Regions from separate parts of the Turicibacter faecis genome, predicted to be linked through region 1. Evidence: riboswitches for the same ligand, from Rfam matches in the RefSeq annotation. Region 1 holds a riboswitch; the other holds the start of a gene.

Evidence for each region. Region 1 has a riboswitch for lysine ahead of AACH31_RS08935 (Na+/H+ antiporter NhaC family protein). Riboswitches for the same ligand answer to the same signal wherever they lie in the genome.
Region 2: another riboswitch for lysine. It lies ahead of AACH31_RS01050 (YfcC family protein); the one in region 1 lies ahead of AACH31_RS08935 (Na+/H+ antiporter NhaC family protein).

What each region holds. Positions count from the first base shown of each region.
Region 1 covers NZ_AP028127.1:1,797,558-1,808,337, forward strand. Annotated here, with positions in the region: gene AACH31_RS08890 (alpha/beta hydrolase) at 1-391, opposite strand, end outside; gene AACH31_RS08895 (helix-turn-helix transcriptional regulator) at 620-1,624, shown strand; gene AACH31_RS08900 (MFS transporter) at 1,637-2,905, opposite strand; gene AACH31_RS08905 (ABC transporter ATP-binding protein) at 2,928-3,713, opposite strand; gene AACH31_RS08910 (FecCD family ABC transporter permease) at 3,733-4,734, opposite strand; gene AACH31_RS08915 (FecCD family ABC transporter permease) at 4,734-5,717, opposite strand; gene AACH31_RS08920 (ABC transporter substrate-binding protein) at 5,710-6,660, opposite strand; gene AACH31_RS08925 (GNAT family N-acetyltransferase) at 7,000-7,512, opposite strand; gene rlmD (23S rRNA (uracil(1939)-C(5))-methyltransferase RlmD) at 7,674-9,065, opposite strand; lysine riboswitch at 9,255-9,427, shown strand; gene AACH31_RS08935 (Na+/H+ antiporter NhaC family protein) at 9,567-10,780, shown strand, end outside.
Region 2 covers NZ_AP028127.1:201,422-212,201, forward strand. Annotated here, with positions in the region: gene AACH31_RS01040 (GNAT family N-acetyltransferase) at 282-857, shown strand; gene AACH31_RS01045 (staygreen family protein) at 851-1,291, opposite strand; lysine riboswitch at 2,214-2,389, shown strand; gene AACH31_RS01050 (YfcC family protein) at 2,496-3,926, shown strand; gene AACH31_RS01055 (M20 family metallopeptidase) at 3,939-5,069, shown strand; gene AACH31_RS01060 (AI-2E family transporter) at 5,566-6,732, shown strand; gene AACH31_RS01065 (immunoglobulin-like domain-containing protein) at 6,864-8,231, shown strand; gene AACH31_RS01070 (helix-turn-helix domain-containing protein) at 8,301-8,834, shown strand; gene AACH31_RS01075 (IS3 family transposase) at 8,789-9,679, shown strand; gene AACH31_RS01080 (N-acetyltransferase) at 9,705-10,145, opposite strand; gene AACH31_RS01085 (hypothetical protein) at 10,142-10,780, opposite strand, start outside.

The DNA of each region.
Region 1 (10,780 bases):
TTCGTTGATGATAAACGACCACATTATAGCCATTTTCTAAATAGTTGAACGCGACGTTCAACACTTCATGATAGTTACTCCCAATTCCATGAACAACAATCATCGCGTCAGATGTCTCCTGATTAGATTTGATATGAAGCGTTTCTACGTCATAATCATTGACTTCACTTTTGACAAAAACCGTCTCATGCTGATAACGATTAAGCGTGTCTAAAACCTTATCCTCACGCTCGGCATAAAAAGTTGGCATATCTTCCGCCTTTACGGATGGCTTTTTACCGACCGTTCCATCATAAACCATCCCACCAATAATCCAAGTCGCCGCACCTACAACGGTCGCCGCTGCCGTTGCCGCAATCCCAGATCCAATAATGACATTTTTCTTTTTCATAACTTCACCTCACAAAAAAGTACTTTCCTCTATTATAACAATATTTATTTTGTATTTCAAACTTTTAACCTAAATTCCTTTTCTAATCTTTAAAGGCCACTATTTCGTTGATGAAACGAAAGAATTCGTCGCTTGCTCCAACAAAAAAATGTCATTAAAACTCGATTTTTGTTTCTTAACATTATATAATAAATCCAACAAATTGAAGAACGAATACGAGGATATAACATGAATTTTAACGTACAAAATGCGGAACAATTCCGTCATACACTCCTACAACAACTGAATTTTATAAAAAAAAATGAACGTTACTGTTCACTCTATCACCATCCAAACACGAAAGACCAAGGACATCTTTTCATTTATGAACGTCCTGGATACTATTATTTCGCTATCGCGGATTATACGATTCCCCACGCCTTTTCCATTCACTTTAATAACCCCCAACGCCTGATGAGATTTGGAACCGTCTATAAAGGAACGACCCAATTTCAATTAGAAAATAAACCGGTCTCCTCCTTCACACCGTCCTCTTTCTTCGTCGTCGAAAAAAACTTAATTGGGACACAAACATGGCAACAAGGGCAACATTTTCATGGCGCTGAAATTACGATTTACGAAGCTTATTTTAATGAAGTCATCGCTCCCCTATTACAAACAACCATTAGCTTCGACTCTTTTATTGAAAACTACACGTATCATTACCTGCCGCTGGAGGTGATGAACGTGATTCAACACATGCAGACCCTTTCGCAAAAAAACAAACTTGATCCTCTAAGACTAGAAAGTTCCATTCTCGAATGTATTTCGCTTATTTTCACAAATATTGAACATTCCCCTGAAAATACGTTTACCCATCAAATTGATTATGGGAAAGTAAAAGTCGGGAATCGCTATCTTAAATTAACAGTTACCGATATAAAGAGTATCCAACGAGCACATGATTTACTGATTGAAAACTTTGCCACCCCTCCTACGATTGAAAAACTAAGCGAACTTGTTATGCTTCATCCCCAAAAATTAAAGGCCGGGTTTCAACACTATTACCACATGACCATTGGAGAATTTATTACGACTCATCGCCTCTCCATTGCAACCAACCTTCTTTGCACCACGGAGATGAGTATTGCTGATATCGCCAAGCACGTCGGCTACCCTTATCCGAGTAACTTTATTAAAACCTTTAAAAAAGCCTTTAACTGTACGCCTCTCCAATACAAAAATAAACAATAAATCCCAGTCCATTTAAATAGACTGGGATTTTTCATCTTCTTTAATTAATCGAACATTCCATCTGACCAGTAAGGTCACTAAAAAAACAAAGAACGCGGCCATAAGGATTAACAAATAAAGTTTTTGAGATAAAACCTCTAAAAGACCACCAAATAATATTTGTCCAAGTGGAATACACAACGTCGCAAACGCCGAACCAAAGGCTAAAATTTTTCCGAGGATTGCTCCATCAACAGCCTGATATAAATAAGCCGCGCTTAGCACGTTGGCAATTCCAAGCACCCCCATAATAATCATTCCACAAACGGTGAAAAGCACAACACTTGTCGCTGCATCAATAAAGCCGAAATGAAAAAGGTAAACAACTCCACCCATTAGCATCATCGAAACAGAGGTCAAATATAGAAGTTGATAAACTCGTTTAATATGAAAATGGTTTGGCCTATAAGTAATGATGAATCCTCCGACAATCATTCCAAGAGCAATCATCCCTTCAGCCCATCCATAAACCTCAGACGATAAAGCAAACGTCACCTTAATCAAGTAAGGGGTTGCCACACTAAAGACCGGAACTAAAAATAAGTTATAAAATCCAGAAAATAAGAGCATGCGACAGACAATTAAATTCTCATGTCTCAAATAATGATAACTTTCCTTCATATCGGTCATAAACGCCGCTTTAAATGATTGTTGTCCCTCCCGGCGTTGATGCGGAATTTCCAAAAATAACTCTAAGAGCGCAGAGAATAAAAAGCTAACTAAATTAATGATGACAACACCCGTAATCCCAAAAAAGCCGTATAAAAGACCTGCCAAAATAGGACCTAAAAATTGGCTTAACGAAGCGACTTGCTGAATAATGGCATTGGCTCTTACTAAATGGTCTCGGCTGACAATCAGTGGAACACACGTATTAACAACCGGTTGATAAATCGTAGAAATCGTTGACAACAAAACCATGACTGTTGCAATCACTAAAACATGGTCTTGGCCGTTAAAAACAATCCATACATAAACAAGCAATAATAAAGCACTTAAACTATCAAGCCCTATCATTAACCGTTTTTTATTCCCCCGGTCAGCTAACATTCCCGCAATCGGTGAAATCAAGACAACAGGAACCATTGAAAGGGCCAAAATAGCTGAAAAAATCCCGGCCGATCCCGTTAAATCCAGCAAATACAAAGACAAAGCAAATCGTTGAATCGAACTTCCAAACAACGAAATAACTTGCCCTAAAACTAAAATATTAAAATTTTTCTCATATAACGTTTTTCCCATGATGTCTCCTAATGAATAACTTCTATCGCGCGATATTAAAATCTACACAAATAGGATATTGCTTACTTTCATCTAATTGTAGCGTTGCCTCAATCCCATACAACGTTCTCAAATGATCCGTTGTCACTACTTCTAATGGATGTCCTGCGAAAACCACTTCTCCTTCTTTTACCCCAACCAAATAATCAGCGAATTTTGTGGCATTATTTAGTTCGTGTAAAACCATGACAATCGTCCGATTAGCTTCCTGATTTAATTTCTTTAGTAATAATAAAATTTCAAGCTGATGCGCCATATCTAAATACGTCGTCGGTTCATCTAAGACTAAAATTTCCGTATCTTGTGCTAATGCCATCGCAATCCATGCGCGCTGACGCTGTCCACCCGATAAACGATCGACCGGACGATTCGCGAAATCAGAAATGCCGGTCACTTCCATCGCCCAATTGATGAGTTCAATATCTTTTTGCTTTAAACCACCCATCGCACTTTGATAAGGAAAGCGACCATACGACACTAATTCCTTCACCAAAAGTCCTGATGGAACCGATGGACTTTGTGGCAAGACGGCCATCTTTTTCGCAATTTCCTTTGGAGCCTGCTCTTTTAACGCGACACCATTTAATAAAATATCCCCTTTTTTCGGCATAATAATACGCGCAATCGATTTTAATAAGGTCGACTTTCCACACCCATTCGATCCAATAATCATCGTTATCTTTCCCTTAGGAATTTCAAGATTCATATTTTTAATAATGTATTTATCATCATAGGCTACGTCTAACTGTGAAACTTTAATAGCTTCCATTCTAACACCTCCCACAACACTATTCTTTTAACATTAAATAGATAAAATAAGGAACACCAACAATTGAAATAGTAATTCCGACCGGAATCTCAATCGGTGAAAACATATTTCTTGAAATCGAATCCGCTATTAAAATAATAACACCACTCACCAACCAGGCAATCGGCAATTGTCTTCGATGAACTGGACCGACTAAGCGTTTTGCCAGTTGGGGCCCCAATAACCCTAAAAAGGCAATATTACCTGCAACAGCTGTTGCTAATGCAGATAACACAATCGCAAAAAAGAATAGACGTTTACGTTCCGCCTCAACCTTAACTCCAAGCCCTGTTGAAATTTCATCGCCTAAGTCTAAAACATCTAAAATCTTTGATTTATACAGGGTGAGCCCTAAAAATAAAAGAGCAGGCGGTAAAATTAAAAAGAAGAATTTCCAACTACTTCCCCAAAGGCTCCCACTCGTCCACGTCAACACTTGGTTATAATCGCCCTGTGACATCTTTAACTGATAAAGAGAAATAAACGCATTAATTCCAACATTTACTCCAATCCCCGTTAAAATTAACCGAGTCGGTACAATTCCTTTTTTATAACTTAATCGATAAATGAGAACCCCACTCACAAAGCTCCCGATGATTGCGACGATTGGCATGATAAAGAGTGAAAGATTTCCAATCTCACTATAATACGTCCGTTGTCCCGAAGAGATAAGCAACACAACCGCAAGAGCGGCACCTGCATTAATCCCAATCATCCCCGGTTCAGCTAACTCATTTCTTGTGACACTTTGCAACACACAACCCGATGTGGCTAAACAAACAGCGACCACAAGGGCGACACAAAGACGTGGGAGGCGAATATCAAAAATAGTGGCGTTTTGAAGCTTCGATCCATTCCCCATGAGCGTCGCTATCACCTCGTAAACAGACATCTGATAACTTCCAAGACTAATAGCGACTAAAAAAATGGCCACTAACAGAAGACTTAAACTTAAACTGATGACAATCAATCGTTTATTCACTAAGCGCCCTCCTTTCTCACCATCCAAATAAATAAAGGAACCCCGACTAATGAAGTAAATAAACCAATCGGTGTTTCGTAAGGCTGATTAACTAACCGTGCTAACACGTCCGCCCAAATAACAAGCGTTGATCCAAATAGGAAAGAAAGAGGCATAATCACCCGATAATCTTGTCCCACCCATCGTCGAATAATATGAGGAACAATCAGTCCAACAAATGCGATATTTCCGGCGACTGCCACACAAACTGCACACATCGGAATAATTAAGAGTAACGTTTGCATGCGAATTCGATTAGGATTTTCCCCTAATCCAATACAAACATCTTCTCCTAAATTAACAACATTAATTTTAGGTGCTAAAAACAAAGCGAGAATCGTCGTCAACACACCCACGATTAACACGAGTTGGACGCTCGCCCATGTCGTCGCGCGGAATCCACCCGCTAACCAAAACGCTAGATTCTGAGATTTATTCGTTAATAGGGCAATAACAGTTGCCATGGAAATAAAAAAAGTACTCAAGGCAGTTCCTGCAAGTAATAGCTTTGACATATTCATATGACGCGCACTCTTCATACTAAAAAGTAAAACGAGGGTTCCGCTCACTAACGCTCCGATAAATGCCGCAAACATATAACCAAAAAGACCTAATAACCCTGAACTTGCCCCCATCAAAGCGATGGCGAATGTCGCCCCTTGAGTAATCCCCATAAGTGACGGTTCCGCAACAGGATTCCTTGTCACCCCTTGCATCATTGCACCCGTAATACCAAGAAGACCGCCTATAAAGGCGGTACAAATAGCTCTTGGTATCCGAACATCTCTAACTAACTGCATATCTAAAATATCTTCATAATGAAAAATACTATCGATCACTGTCTGCAACGGGATACTTTTCGCACCCGCACAAATCGCAACAATTAGCCCGATTATTGCGAATAAACTGCATAACGTAACTAAAAGGGTTACTTTCTTATTCATGCATACCCGCTAATAAACTTTGTACTTCATCAACAAATGCTAAACGTCCAATTGGGCTATAACCTTGATTAAAATATGGACTTGCCGGTAAAATCACAACATTCCCTTCTTTTACTGCCTTTGTTCCTTTCCAAATGCTGCTCTCTTCTAACGTTTTTAAATCCTCATCTGTTCCCACTGCAAAAATATAATCTGCCTCAATAGATGCTAATCCATCTAAAGAAACAACTGGTAAACTAATATCTTCTTGCTCTGGCATTCCGACTGGTTTTAATAATCCCATATCATTATATAAAATCGATCCAAGTCCCGCTTGATCAAAAATGAATAAACTTCCCGCACTCGCTAAAAATGAAAGATACGTACTATCCGCTCCATAAGTCGCTTTAATTTGTTCACCGACTTCTTTTGCTTTCGCTAAATAATTATCAATCCAAGCTTGTGCCTCGGCCTCTTTTCCAAATACCCCTGCCACATGTAAGAAATCCTCTTTCCAATCCACTTGTTTCATCTCAACCATCACAACAGGCGCGATTTTTGATAACTGATCATACATCTTCTCTTGCACCGTAGAAATAATAATTAAATCCGGATTAAGCGCCATAATCGCCTCAACATCCATCTCCGCTAACATACTATATCCTAAAATTTGAGCATCAGCTAACGTCTCTTCTAAATAGGTTGGTAAGATTGTGTAATCATATCCATCACTATTAGCTGTCCCGATAACCTCGTATCCGATTAACGATAAAATATCACTAGCTCCACTAATATCAACAATACGTTTTGGGTCCTTTGGAATTTCAACGTCACCCTTCACATCTGTGACCGTTACCATTTCAACTGTCTCTTGTTGATCCGGTTCCTTTGGTGACTTAGAACATCCAACAAGTAATCCAACTAAAACAAAAAAACTCATAAAAGATAAAAATGCTTTTTTCATGTTTGACTCGTCCTCCTTTAAATTTAACCATCTCGCATCAAATGGTTAGCATAAGCTAACTTATAGGATGATTATACAAAATTAACCTCTTGGACACAAGAATTGCATCTCATTTCATTATTTTATCATCCGATTCCATTATCTTTCCTTTACACAAATCTACCTATCTGTCATTCCCTCCCTTTAATCTCAACTATGTTTAATATGTAAAAAAAACACCTATCTTATTCCAAATCTCTAAGTCTCGCTCAAATTTTTAGGCTAAAAAATGAAAAAGAGCCGGAGCCGACTCTTTAACAGTCTTTCATTTAATCCATCGCTCGGCCAAAAGAAGTTGGATTAATCAATTCCAAATTCTTTGGCATACTTGATCGTTCCACACACCTTCGGTACCTCTTCTTTTAGTGGATACGCCATAAAATTCTCGCTTGGCACCTCAAAAGGTGGCTTAATTCCAAAGGTAGCTGCTGGTAAATAACCGGCCTTTGGGTAGTAAGTTTCACTGCCTAAGACAACCGAATAATCATAACCTAATTCACGCGCCCTGTTATGTCCCTCGTTGATTAAGGCAAGCCCAATGCCCGACCTTTGATAATCAGGAAGCACCGCTAACGGGGCTAGTGCTAACACCGTTTCGCGTCCCACCTTAGCCTCGGTAAACAAAATATAACCTACAATTTTCCCATCTATCTCGGCAACGAGAGATAAATCTTTAATAAACGCCTCTCCCTTCTTTAATGCCTTGACGAGCTCATGTTCATTCCCATCCGTGTGTTCTGCCTGCTCAAACGCCGCTTTAATCACTGTATGGATGATTTCATCATCCTTCGTCGTCTGTTTTCTTATCAACAACATAATCCCTCCATCACATTTAATTCATTTAAACTAAGTATACCGTTGTAGCGTTAAGGCCTCAAGCTTCTTCTCCTCCCATCGTTTAAATACTCCCTCATCAAACGGCACCATAAAAAATTGCCTACGAGCCGAAGCTAACGTAGGCAACCAACATCCTCTTATTTTCGTTTTAATGGTTTGTTTTTACGAACAAGACGTACGACACATTCCACGTGAGACGTTTGAGGGAACATATCAATCGGTTGAATGTAATCAACGCGATACTTTTTCGTTAATTCTTTTAAATTTTTCGCCATCGTTGAAGGATTACATGACACATAGACAATCGTTTGCGGTTGAACGCGTTTTAACATTTCAATTAATTCTTCCCCTAATCCTGTACGTGGAGGATCCACAATCACAACATCCGGTTTGAATCCGTCATTCGCCCACTTTGGAACAATTTGCTCAGCCTTTCCAACTGCGTAATACGTATTAGTTAATCCGTTTAACTTCGCATTTTCCTTCGCATCATTAATCGCTTGACGCGTAATATCAACCCCGCGAACCTCGCTTGCTTTATCCGCAACCCATTGACCAATCGTTCCAACCCCACAATAAGCATCAACGACTTTCTCTGTTCCCTTTAAAGCCGCCGCATACTTCACTTGATTGTATAATTTAACCGTTTGTTCTGGGTTTAACTGATAAAAGGCACGTGGTGATAAATTAAATTTAAATCGTCCTAACTCATCCGAAATAAACTTCTCACCCGCTACATGTTGCAACTCTTTTCCTAAAATCTCGTGCGTATCTTCGCCGTTAATGCTCACATACACCGATTTAACATCTGGGCAGTATTTCATTAAATCTTTCGCCAACGAATACATCTTTTTAAAATCATTATTCGCAAAAACAAATGTCACCTGAACCTCACCCGTTTTAAACCCGCGGCGAACCACAATATAGCGTGCCGTCCCTTTACGCGTCTTCGGTGCATACGCAAATACTTTATAATCATCTAATAAATCAACCGCATGATTAATAACCTTATTAATTTCCTCATACTGAACATCACAATCCGTCACATTTACTAACTCGCGTGAGTTCATACTATAAAATCCGACCATAATTCCATCTTCATCATAACCGACCGGCATTTGCGCGCGATTACGATAATTATAAGGGTCATTCATTCCCATCGTCGGACGAATATCACACTCATCTGGATCTAAACTTGTATAGCGCTCAATGGCCTGAGACACAGCATCACGTTTAATACGTAATTGCTCTTGATAAGACATATGTTGTAATTGACATCCACCACATTGCCCATAAACTTCGCACGCCGGTTGAACGCGATGTTTTGATTTACGCTTAATACGAACCACTTCAGCCTCTGCATAACCATTTGCCACGCGTGTACACGTCGCGACAACCTCTTCGCCGACTAGTGTTCCTGGAATAAACACGGCTTGCTTTTTATAATAGCCGATTCCTTCACCGTTAATACCGATACGTTTAATGGTAACTAAAAATTCTTGACCAACCTTTAAAGGAGACATCTTCATTTATTTAAACCTCCAACTGTATTTTTTCATTTATCTTTTAATCTTACCACATTCGCTCACATTTTACACTGAAATCTCTACATTTTACGACAACCCTTTCTCTTCCCTAAAAAAAATTAAATGGTAATACTTGACTATCTTTTAAAAGGTGCTACAATAGGCTTAATTGAATACGTTGCTTGTTCTCTTTGATGAGTTAGAGGCGCATGGCCAATGAGTAGGAATTTCGAGAGTGACGTCCATGACAAATTCCAAAAGGTGTCCATGCCGAAGTCTTGTTTGTGTCAATCAAACTTGTGCTGGTGTTACGTTAAATAGGCTTAACACTGTCACTACGAAAGTAGTGGAGGACTAATGATCGGAGAGTTAAATGATACCTGTCATCTGACGTCTACTTCTCGTAGGCCTGAAGAGTCATGTTAGAGTTTAACTCAACATGACTCTTTTTTTTATCAAAAGGACAGTTACTTATTCAAATTAAACAAAGGGAGAGGATTTTATATGACTGGAACAATCTATTCTTTAATTCCCGCGTTACTGACCATTGCCCTTGTCATCTTAACGCGTCGTGTTGTTTTATCACTTGGGGTCGGGGCATTATCAGCCGCCTTTATTTTGGCCAACTTTAACCCGCTTCAAACATTAGAAATCTTAATGAGGTCATTTAGCGGACTTATCGTTGAAGAAAATGGACTCTTCGGATTCTTAAATGACTGGAACATGTCCATTATTTTCTTCTTACTTGCCCTTGGGGTCATCACCGCTTATATTGTTTTATCAGGGGGAGCCACAGCCTTCACCAATGCCATTATTAAACGCGTTAAATCACGTGAGGGTGTTCAATATACGGCAGCCCTCTTAGGAATTCTTATCTTTGTCGATGATTACTTTAACGCCCTTGTTGTTGGAAACGTCTCTAAACCATTAGCAAAAGAACAACGTGTCTCACGGGCACGATTATCTTATATCGTCGATTCAACCTCAGCACCTGTTTGTGTTATTTCACCTATTTCAAGCTGGTCAACAGGAATCATGGGATCGATGGCGGTTATTTTTGCAAGCACAGGAGCGACTTATAATACGTTTTCTGCCTTTTTAACAACAATCCCTTACCACTTCTATGTTCTTGTAACGGTCATCATGGTCTTCATCGTCATTAAATATAACTTCAATATTGGATTAATGAAAACCTATGAAGAAAGTGCCCTCAATCAGCAAGACACCTCACTCACTCATGCTGAGGCGACCGCTCAAGAAATGGATGCTCAATCATCTAAAGGATCCGTATGGGATTTAATCGCCCCAATCTTAACTTTAATTATCGTGACCGTTTGTACCATGGCATATACGGGATACACAGGAGCAATCAACTCAGAATCAGACTTCAATCTCTTCTTTGCCATCCTAGAAAACATTAGTTTAGCGACTTCACTCCGCATCGGAGGATTAGCTGGACTCGTTGTTTCAATGGCACTGACTTGCCGCCACATCATGGCACGCGAAATTTCATTCGCTCAATATACAAAAGCATTTTTCCTAGGGATGAAATCAATGGTCGGAGCCATCATCATCTTATTATTAGCTTGGGCAATTTGTGACCTCGTTGGTACACTTGATGCAGGTGGGTATCTTGCTTCACTCATTACACAGGCTAATATTGCACCAGGACTCATTCCAATGGTCATGTTTATGGTCGCTAGTTTCATGGCATTTGC
Region 2 (10,780 bases), 840 kb from region 1:
CCTTTATTATCGTCTTACCGTTTAATTTCATCAAAGAAATCAGTGTATAACAAGGCAAAGACGATGAATAGAATAATACAAATAGCAGCCGTTCTTCCGTTAAACCATCCCATGTTATCACTTCCCCATGAAAGGATTTAAAGAACTCATTCTTGTACAGTAAAGGATATGCTAAGATAAATTAATAAATGAAACTTTGAATGATTCAATGTAGATAAAAATGGCATGGTCATTAGGACGGATGTATATAATAAAAATAAAAAGGTTGGGGAGATGATGAAATGGAAATTCGCACTTATCAACAGGAGGATGAGCGTGGGTGGTTACATTGTCGGGTGTTATCTTTTCTAGATACAGCCTACTATGATATTGTCCTTAATCAAAAGGAAACCTATAGAAACCCGGCTATTGAACTCGTTGCGATAGAGGATGATAAAGTCATTGGTCTTTTAGATATCGAGTGTGAAGAGAAACCGATGACTCTTTGCACGGCGGATCAGACGTTAGGGGGGATGATTACGCATTTGGCCGTGCACCCGGATTATCGTAGGCAAGGGGTAGGGCAGGCTTTGTTATTAGAAGCACAAAATAGATTAGTTAAGAGTGAGATTACTTATCTCGAGGCGTGGACCCGTGACGATCTATGGGTTCATGAATGGTACCTTCATCAACAATTTGAAAAATTAGGGACCTATTTACATGTTTACATTGAGGGCAGTGATGGGATCGCATCCAAAGTTGATGGATTAATTCCGGTACAAACTTTTTGTCAGTATGTTGGAAAGGATAGTGAGAAGATAAAGAAAAAGTACAAACGTGTTCACGAATGTACCGGGTTTTATAAAAGGATTCAATAGTCATTAAAGCAACCAAAACAATCCGTCCGATTTAGGTGGGAATCTTGGGATTGGAAAAAAACATAAATAGGGGCTTGTAGAAACTGGGGATAGAATTGAAAAAAGGATTCATCCCCCTTTTTAATAGCTTTTAATGCTAAAGGGAGTTCGCGTAGAAAGATTTCATTTCTTTTTTCTGTTGAGGCAGTTCCATCAATTCCATCAAGCCGAATGTAAATATAAAAGTAAGGGTGACCAGACTGATGAGCTAACCATTCACCAACGACCTCATCACGCTTTGTTGTTAGTTGTTCATAGGCAAATTCGGATCCAATGACTAAAAAGAGTTCTCCCGTCTGATCAGAGTGGGTCAATGTGTACCGTCTAGGGTGTAATTGGTATAAACGGTTTAATCGGTTATTGACCCATAACTTATTCTCATTAAAGGTACTCATTAAATCGCCCCCTTCAATGTAGTTTATGATGGGAATTAAAGATTGTTATTTTTTTCGAAAATTTTTTGATTCAAAATAATAATCGCTTTTTTAATGGATACCGACCGCTTCATCCGCTCGATCTCATTAAAAAAATAGTTTGATGGATGAGATAAGACATAAAATAGAGTGAGTCTATCTTGTGCCTTTTTCCACAGTTTGATTCAATTATCCACAGGTTTGGGATAGATTATCCACAACGCTATTCCGCCTACATATAATATCTTTTTTCGACATTTCGAAGGGATAAAACATAAAATAAATGATAATTTTCTATTTTTATGCGTATTAATCGATAAAAATAGAAAATTTGACATTTTAACGGATATAAAACGTTGTATTTAGTTGAAAAGTAAGATAAAATGACAGTGTAATTAAATACGTTGTGGATAGCATTGCGAAGATTAACTATCTTATTGACGGATTAGGACGAATGCTTGATAAGAAATTAATTTTTGTAAGAAACCGTAATGAAACAGTGGAAATTAGGATGAGGGAGTTAAGTCAAACAGGGTTAACCCAATTCAATGTATATCTGTGGATAATTTATGGATCGCTATCATTTCGCATTTAAATCATCCCAACTTAGTACGGTTATATCTAAAAAGTCCTGATATGGCCCTCAGGGCTTTTTAAAGAATTAAATAAAAAAGAGAATTAGGGTTGGGGAGCAATCTATTATGATAAATCACAGGGGAATCCTGTTAGCATATTATCATGGAAAAAGAATCAAACAGTGGATCTGTTTGATTCTTTTTTTTAGTTTAATTAAACAGAGAGCGTATTCATTGAAAAAACAGGAGTAGGACAGGGAAATTTAATGAAAAGGACCTTGTCTTTCACTAGGGAATAGGGTATGATAAGAACATATTTATTTGAATAGTTTTTAGATAGAGGTGCGGTAATTAAGAGTACTATTGAGGAGTGAAGATGTTGATGCAATAGGAAAGGAATTCTCGCCGAAGCCTATAATTGATACTTTAAGATTATAGAGCTGGTGTTAAATAAAATATATTTAACATTGTCACGGTTTGATCATCGTGGAGAGCTATCATTTAAGAATCCCCAATAGGAATCGTGTATTCTTTTTGAGAAGTCTTGAGTGAAAAGCTCAAGGCTTTTTTTATCTAGAACTATTTAAAAATTAAAGAGTAGGGGGAGTATTATGATCAGTTTAGAAAACAAAACAACATGTGCAAGTGTGAAAGAAAAAAAACAATTTAAAGTTCCACACACGTTGGTGATTGTAACTGCAATTTTAGTTTTGGTTGCCATTGCAACTTGGATTATCCCAGCCGGAACGTATGAACGTGTCGTAAATGATTTAGGAAATACGGTCGTTGTAAATGATTCATTTTCATATGTTGAATCAACACCTCAAGGATTATTTAGTTTACTACAGGCTCCAATCCATGGAATCGTGGGGGCAGCTGAAATTATTGCCTTTTTATTTATTGTGAGTGGTTCGATTGCGATTATTACTAAAACTCGTGCTATTGACGCGGGTATTACAAACGCGGTTAAATCATTTAAAGGAAAAGAATTATTAATGATTCCTGTTATTATGGGTCTTTTCTCATTAGGTGGAGCTGTCTTTGGGATGACGGAAGAAGCAATTCCATTTATCGCCATGTTAATTCCTTTATGTTTAGCATTAGGTTATGACAGTATCATGGCGATGGCGCTTTCTTATATGGGATGTATTGTCGGATTTGCTACGGCAATGTTAAATCCATTTTCTGTTGGGATTGCTCAAAGCATTGCGCAAGTTCCAGCCGGAACAGGTGTTGGTTTCCGTACAGTTATTTGGTTAGTGACAACCATCGTTTCAACCTTATATTTAATGTGGTACGGACGACGTATTAAAAAGAATCCAACTTTAAGTCCAGCTTATGAAATCGATCAAGCTCGTCGCCAGGATATGGATGCAATGGAGTCAGAACAATTAGAATTTACGATGCGTCATAAAGTAATTTTAGCCTCTATCTTAGTTTGTTTAGGCATTATCATTGTAGGGGTCTTGAAATTTGGTTTTGTTATTCCTGAAATTTCTGCGGTGTTCTTAGCGACAGGAATTGTTTGTGGAATCATCGGACGTTTAAGTTTTGATGATATGGCTACAGCATTTATTCACGGTGCAAAAGATATGATTAGTGCTGCTGTTGTTGTAGGTTTTGCCCGCGCGATTGTGATTATTGCCCAAGACGGTCAAATTATTGATACCATTTTATATAATTTATCGAACGTTATTGGTCAATTACCATCATTAGTAGCAGGTTATGTGATGTTCTTTGTTCAAATGTTTATTAACTTCTTTATTTCATCAGGTTCTGGACAAGCGGCATTAACGATGCCAATTATGGCTCCACTTGGTGAATTAGTCGGTATTACGCCACAAACATCAATTTTAATTTTCCAATTTGGAGACGGATTCTCAAATGCGATTTTCCCAACAAGTGCTGTCTTAATGGCTTGTCTTGGTGTATCGGGAATTCCATGGTCTAAATGGATGAAATGGATTTGGCCATTACAATTAATTTTTGGTGCTTTAGCTATTATTTTTATTACTATTGCTATTCTTATGGGATGGTCGTAAGGGGGATTTATCATGAAAGAACAATTAAAAGTAATTAGTGAGTCGTTAAAAGATCGTTTAGTTGAAATGAATCGATATATTCATGACCATCCTGAACTTGGAAATCAGGAACACGAAGCGGTAAATGTATTAACAACTTTTTTACGAGAAAATGGATTTGAAATTAAATGTCCAGTTGCCGGATTAGACACAGCCTTTGAGGCGGTTTATGATAGTAAAAAACCTGGATTATCAGTGGCTTATTTGTGTGAATATGATGCCCTACCTGAACTTGGACACGGTTGTGGACATAATATGATCGGTGTAATGAGTGCAGGGGCAGGTGTTGCATTAAGTAAGGTAATTGATGAGATTGGTGGAAAAGTCTATGTCTTCGGAACACCAGCAGAGGAAACAAATGGTGCTAAAGTTACAATGACAGAGGCCGGATTGTTCAATGGAATGGATGCTGTAATGATGGTGCACCCCTCGGGATTTACGACAGAGAGCGGGACATCGTTAGCAATGGAGGCGTTGCAATTTGATTACACAGGCCGTCCAGCGCATGCGGCCGCCGCACCAGAAAAGGGAATTAATGCATTAAATGCGGTGATTCAATTATTTAATGGGATTGATGCCTTACGCCAACATGTGACGCCAGATGTAAGAATGCATGGAATTATTACGAACGGTGGAGTGGCAGCAAATATTGTACCGGAACATGCAACCGCCCAATTTTATATTCGTGCAGCAACGAAAGAGTACCTAGCCGTTGTGAAGGAAAAGGTATTAGGGATTGCTAACGGCGCTGCTTTAATGACGGGAGCCACTTTAGAGGTGAGTAACTACGAGATTTCATATGACGATTTAAAAACAAATGAACTTCTTTCAGAGACATTTAATGAGAATATTCGTTCATTAGGAATCGAAGAAATTAAAAAGCCGTCTAAGAGCACAGGGTCAGTAGATATCGGAAATATTAGTAATATTTGTCCAACTATTCATCCGTATATCGGAATTGCTGATTGTGAAATTACGGGACATTCTCAACAGATGGTAGATGCAACTGTTACAGATTTTGCCCATGATCGCTTAGTGATAGCAACAACGGCTCTTGCTTATACGGGATATGATGTATTAGCAGGAAATGTTAAATTAAAATAAAAATCATCTTTGGTGTGCACCCCAAATGTTAGACTAAAAATCTAATGTTAGGGGTGCTTTTTTTATTGTTTTATTCTCCTTATAGCGATATTCAAGATACGGCTATTGAAAGGGGAGATACAATGCTATTTATCTCCGTGATGATGTGCATTTAACTTTTTATAATGGGAATCACCGGGATGTTTATCATTTACACAGTTTTTCTATTTTAGATCCATCATCCAAAATGTATGAGCGCTACGTATAGATGTAGAAAAAAATTATAAAAATATCCATAAATATATAAGTTTATTTTGTTTTATGATATATATAAGTATATAAGTCTAGATAAGTTTTTTACATCATAAAAAAACCTTGTGTTGTAGATGAGGTTCTCTTAACTAATCTCTTCAGTTTAGATATTGGTTGTTGTATTAAATGTAGAAAACGGCTCTGTTTTTATATCGTTAGGTAGTGGCATAAAAATACTAGGGAAAGTTTGTTTTAAGGAGGAGCTATGAAAATCAATTGGGATAAGAAGTATACAACAATTGCTGTTTATGCATTAATTGTGATTAGTTTAAGTATCGTATTTAATAATGTGATTTCTAAACTAGATGTTTTTACTGGAAAGTTAAATCAAATCCTGGTCGTTTTCCAACCGTTTATTATTGGATTTGTTATTGCTTATTTATTAAATTTTATTCTTAAGTTTTATGAAGAAAAAGTCTTTAAAATAAAGATGATAAAAAAAATAAGAAATTTTCCTTCCCGAGGATTAGGGATTTTGTTTTCTTATGTGACAGCACTCATCATTGTTTACCTCTTTATGCAATTTGTTCTTCCTCAATTGATTGAAAGTATTAGTGGATTAATTAATGATATTCCACGATATGTAAGAGAGTTAACAAGTCTTATTGAAACAGAACTATATGAAAGAAATATAGATCAAGAATATATGGCCATTATTAATGAAAAATTTGTAGAAATTACTAACTGGGTCATCCAGTTGTTAACGAATATTCTTCCTTTAATAGGAAATATGGTCATGTCGGTAGCCTCAAGTATTTGGAATATTATTTTAGGAGTTATTATCTCTATTTATTTGTTAACGGATAAAGAAAAATTCTTTGCTTTAGGTAAAAAGATAGTAACTTCACTCTTTAATTCAAAACATACAACCATTATTCTTGATTTAGCGAATCGAACTAACTTAACATTTGGAAAGTTTATTGGAGGAAAAATTGTCGATTCGGTGATTATTGGGATCCTCACCCTGATTATCTTGGCAATTTTTAAAATGCCATATATGGTTTTAATTTCGGTGATTATTGGTATTACGAATGTTATTCCATTCTTTGGTCCGTTTATTGGAGCTATTCCATCGGCCATCATTATCTTATTTGTTTCACCTATTCAAGCTTTATGGTTCTTAATTATTGTTCTTGTCATTCAGCAGGTGGATGGAAATATTATCGGACCTAAGATTTTAGGTGATTCCATTGGAATCTCAGCATTTTGGATTTTATTTGCGATATTAGTTGCTGGAAAATTATTTGGATTGATAGGAATGATTATTGGGGTGCCGATGTTTGCGGTTATTTATTCAATTATTAAAGATATTATTGAGGCGAGATTGCGTTATAAAGGATTACCGGTAGAAACGTCTCATTATACGAATTAAAAGGATGCCTTTTAGGCATCCTTTTTTAGTTCCATAAAAATGTAAAAAAGAGAAGTTTTAAAAATAATTCATAAATCGTCCTTTAACGACACATATTAAAAATAACAAATTTTTGAAAGGAAGTAATCGAAATGAGAAAGAGACTTCTTCTAATGACAAGCCTGATTAGCTTTTTATTTATTTCCTCGTTGAATGTTTATGCGAGTGAGTTTATTGAATTTCCAGATGAGCGTTTAGAAGTTGCGATTCTTGAGGAAATGGGGAAAAAGGAAAACGATAAGATTTCAGTAGCAGAGGCACAAAAGGTACAATTTTTACCCCTTTCAAATAAGGGAATTCAAAATCTAGAGGGGATTCAGTATTTTGAAAATGTTAATCATCTACAATTAGGGTTTAATCAACTAACAGACATCACCCCATTACATAAGTTGGATAACCTTAATATTTTAGATTTACAAGGTAATCAACTTGAAGATATTTCCCCCCTAGAAGGCCTAGAACATTTAGTCTCTTTAAATCTTAATGGTAATAACTTAGGAACGTTAGAATCTCTTACTAAGATTCATGGCCTAGGTTATTTGTATGTGAATAATAACCAAATTAAAGATATTTCCCCGACAGCTCATTTGGAAAAACTAGATGTATTTGATTATTCAGGTAATCAAGTCAGTGATATTAGTTGTCTAACCCGATATCATGAATTACGATATGGGGATTTAACTAAACAACAGATAGTCCTTCCTACTCAAAAGGTGAAAAAAGGGAGCGATGTGATTATCGACAATCCAATAAAGACTGTTGAAGGGGGAGTCGAGGATATTACGGTTAAAAACGGAATATATGATGAGTCTACCAATCAGATTATGATAGAAAATGTGACGGAGGATCAAACGGTGGAATACGCCTTTGAAGCGACGATTGACTATCCTAAGTATGGGGGGAAAATTGATTTCACTGGTACGGTGACAATGGATATTCAAACAACATTAGGCGGGTTGCCTATTTTATACGGGGTAGATGATATTGAGATTCCATATGGTAAAGAATTTGATTTATTAGAGGGAGTTACGGCGCAAGATGCTGAGGGGGTAGATTTAACGGAACAAATTGTAGTTGAAGGAGAAATTGATGTTTTTACAGCAGGGGATTATGAAATTATTTACCGCGTAACGGATAGTGAGGGTCAGATCGAAACCGTGCACCGACTTGTGACTGTTGCGACTCCAGTTATCGGAAACCAATCTCCAGTTATTAATGCACAGAATCGTATTGTTAACAAGGGAGATAGCTTTAATCCATTAGAAGGTGTGACGGCAATGGATGAAGAAGACGGCGAATTGACTGCTAACATCGAAGTAATTAATAATACTGTTAATGTCAATGAAATAGGTATTTATGAAGTGACCTATCGCGTACAAGATTCTAATGGGGCGACCACTATTATAACGGTTGATGTAGAGGTACATGATATTCCAACCACCGGATTTTCACTATTTTAAAAAGGGTCTAATTATGATGTGCACCCCAAATGTTAGACTAAAAAATCTAACGTTAGGGGTGTTTTTTCTATGGCTAAATATAGTCCAGAATTCAAATTAAGGATTGTTAATGAATATTTACAAGGGACTTTAGGTTATCGATCGCTTGCTAAGAAATATCAGATTCCAAGTCAATCACAAATTGAAACATGGGTTAGACAGTATAAACAAGAAGGAAAAAACGGATTACAACCAAAAGAAAAACAAGTATATACTGGAGAATTTAAATTAAATGTATTAAACTATATCAAGACAACAGGTGCTTCATATAGCCAAACTGCTATTCATTTTGGAATATCAGATATAGGAACGATTGCGAATTGGAATGCAACGTTTCTAAAAGGCGGTGTAGAGGCATTACTTAAACCGAAAGGAAGGTCTCAAAGCCCTATGCCAAAATTAAAAGCATCTAAACAACCGAAAACTTTAACACGTGAACAACAATTAGAAGAAGAAATTAAATTACTCAGAATTGAGAATGAATACTTAAAAAAGTGTCACGCCCATGGGATTACGCCATGGAACCAAAGAATCAAATCGAGACAAGAATCATCCAAGAATTAACGGCTAATTTTAAATTAAGTGATATTTTAAAGGTCACAAAATTTCCTAAATCAACCTATCATTATTGGGTTAAAAAGATGGCGCAAGAGAATCCAGATCAAGAACTTGAAAATCTTATTTTAAGCATTTTTAAAGAAAATGATGAGAATTATGGTTATCGTCGAATCACAGATGAGCTTCATCATCGAGGTCATCGGGTTAACCATAAGAAAGTCTATCGTCTGATGAAAAAGCGTGGAATTATTTGCGTTAAGTTTAGTCATAAATCACGTAAATATCGTTCGTATAAAGGAACTGTTGGAACAGTGGCTAAGAATCGAATTAACCGCCGATTTAATACCCCTTATCCGTATCAGAAATTGACAACAGATGTGACTGAGTTTAAAACGCAGGAAGGAAAGAAATTATATTTAAGCCCAATCATGGACATGGCAACCGGTGAAATTTTGTCCTATTCAATGAGCCATAAACCTGACTTGAATTTTGTCATGGAATCTCTGAATCAGGTCCTACCTATTCTCAAACAAGCAAAATATAGAATAACCCTTCATTCCGATCAAGGTTGGCAGTATCAACATCAAAAATGGGTTAAAGCATTAAAAACACATAAAATTTTTCAAAGTATGTCACGAAAAGGAAATTGTCTAGATAATTCACCGATGGAAAACTTCTTTGGAATCCTTAAACAAGAAATGTACTATGGAAAGACATTTAAAACCTATGAGGAGTTAAAAGAAGCCATTGAAAACTATATCTACTACTATAATCATAAACGAATTAAAAGAAAATTGGCTGGTATGAGTCCAGTCAAATACCGAATTCGTACCAGCCAATTAGCTGCATAATATTAAGTTCAACTTTTGGGGTTCACTACATTAAGACCCTTTTTTTCATGATGTATTCAGCTTTACCTGAATCTACATTCAGTTGACGATCGATGATTTGAAATCCCATTTTTTTATAAAACAGGACGGCATTTTTGTTCTCTTCATAGACAGCTAGGGTAAGTTCTGATTGGTGCCGAAAAACAGCTTCTAATAGTTTTTTGCCAATTCCTTGATGTTGATAGCGAGGCAAGATAAAGAGTGCACCAATAAAAGCTTCCTCTATAAGGCTAATAAATCCTTTGATGACTCCGCCTTCTTCAAACACTAAAGTTTTTGATTGTGGAAGATATTCCCGCTTCACAACTTCATAACTTTTTTCCCAATAGTGAAGATCAATAAAGGGATGGGCATCTACCGTACTTTGAAACCAAATATCCATTATCGAATCAATATCCGAATCTCCCATTTTTCTTATTATTGTCATTTATTACCTCCTAGAAAATAGTCGTTTAACTGCTTCATCATGTAAGGTTTATTATCTTCTAATTGTTTAAAGCGGTGGGCATTGGCCCCAGATGGATGGGGAAACCCCCGGAGGATTTGCTTTTCATTTATCATCTGGTGATTTGCTAGGTATAACAAAGCTTCCTCCACGCCTTTTCCTAACGGAATAATGAGTACATTATGGAGATTTGATAGTTCATCCACAAAGTAGTGTTCGATATATTTGAGTAAAATGGGGGTTTTTAATAATTTAGGTTGATGCCCGGTATAATTTTTTCCTTTTACAAATACAGGGTAGGGAATGAGGGACAGGGTGTGGAGTAATTCATCGTGAGTTGTGAAGAGTTCCTCCACATCGTCGATGTGGAGAAATTCATTTAGTTTTAATTGGCGAAGTAAGTCTAATAGGTTTTTACGTAGTGCCCCACTAAACCTTGCCTGAACTTTACATTGATATTTTATTTCCTCAAGTGAACATCCTGTTTCGAGACAGGAGCGGGCTGTGCTAATAGCCGTGTTCATTTGCTCGAACCCCGGTGTAATACCTACAATAAAAATTTTAGCGTGGGGATTGATATATTCATTGTGAGGAGCGTAATAAATTTGAACACCATT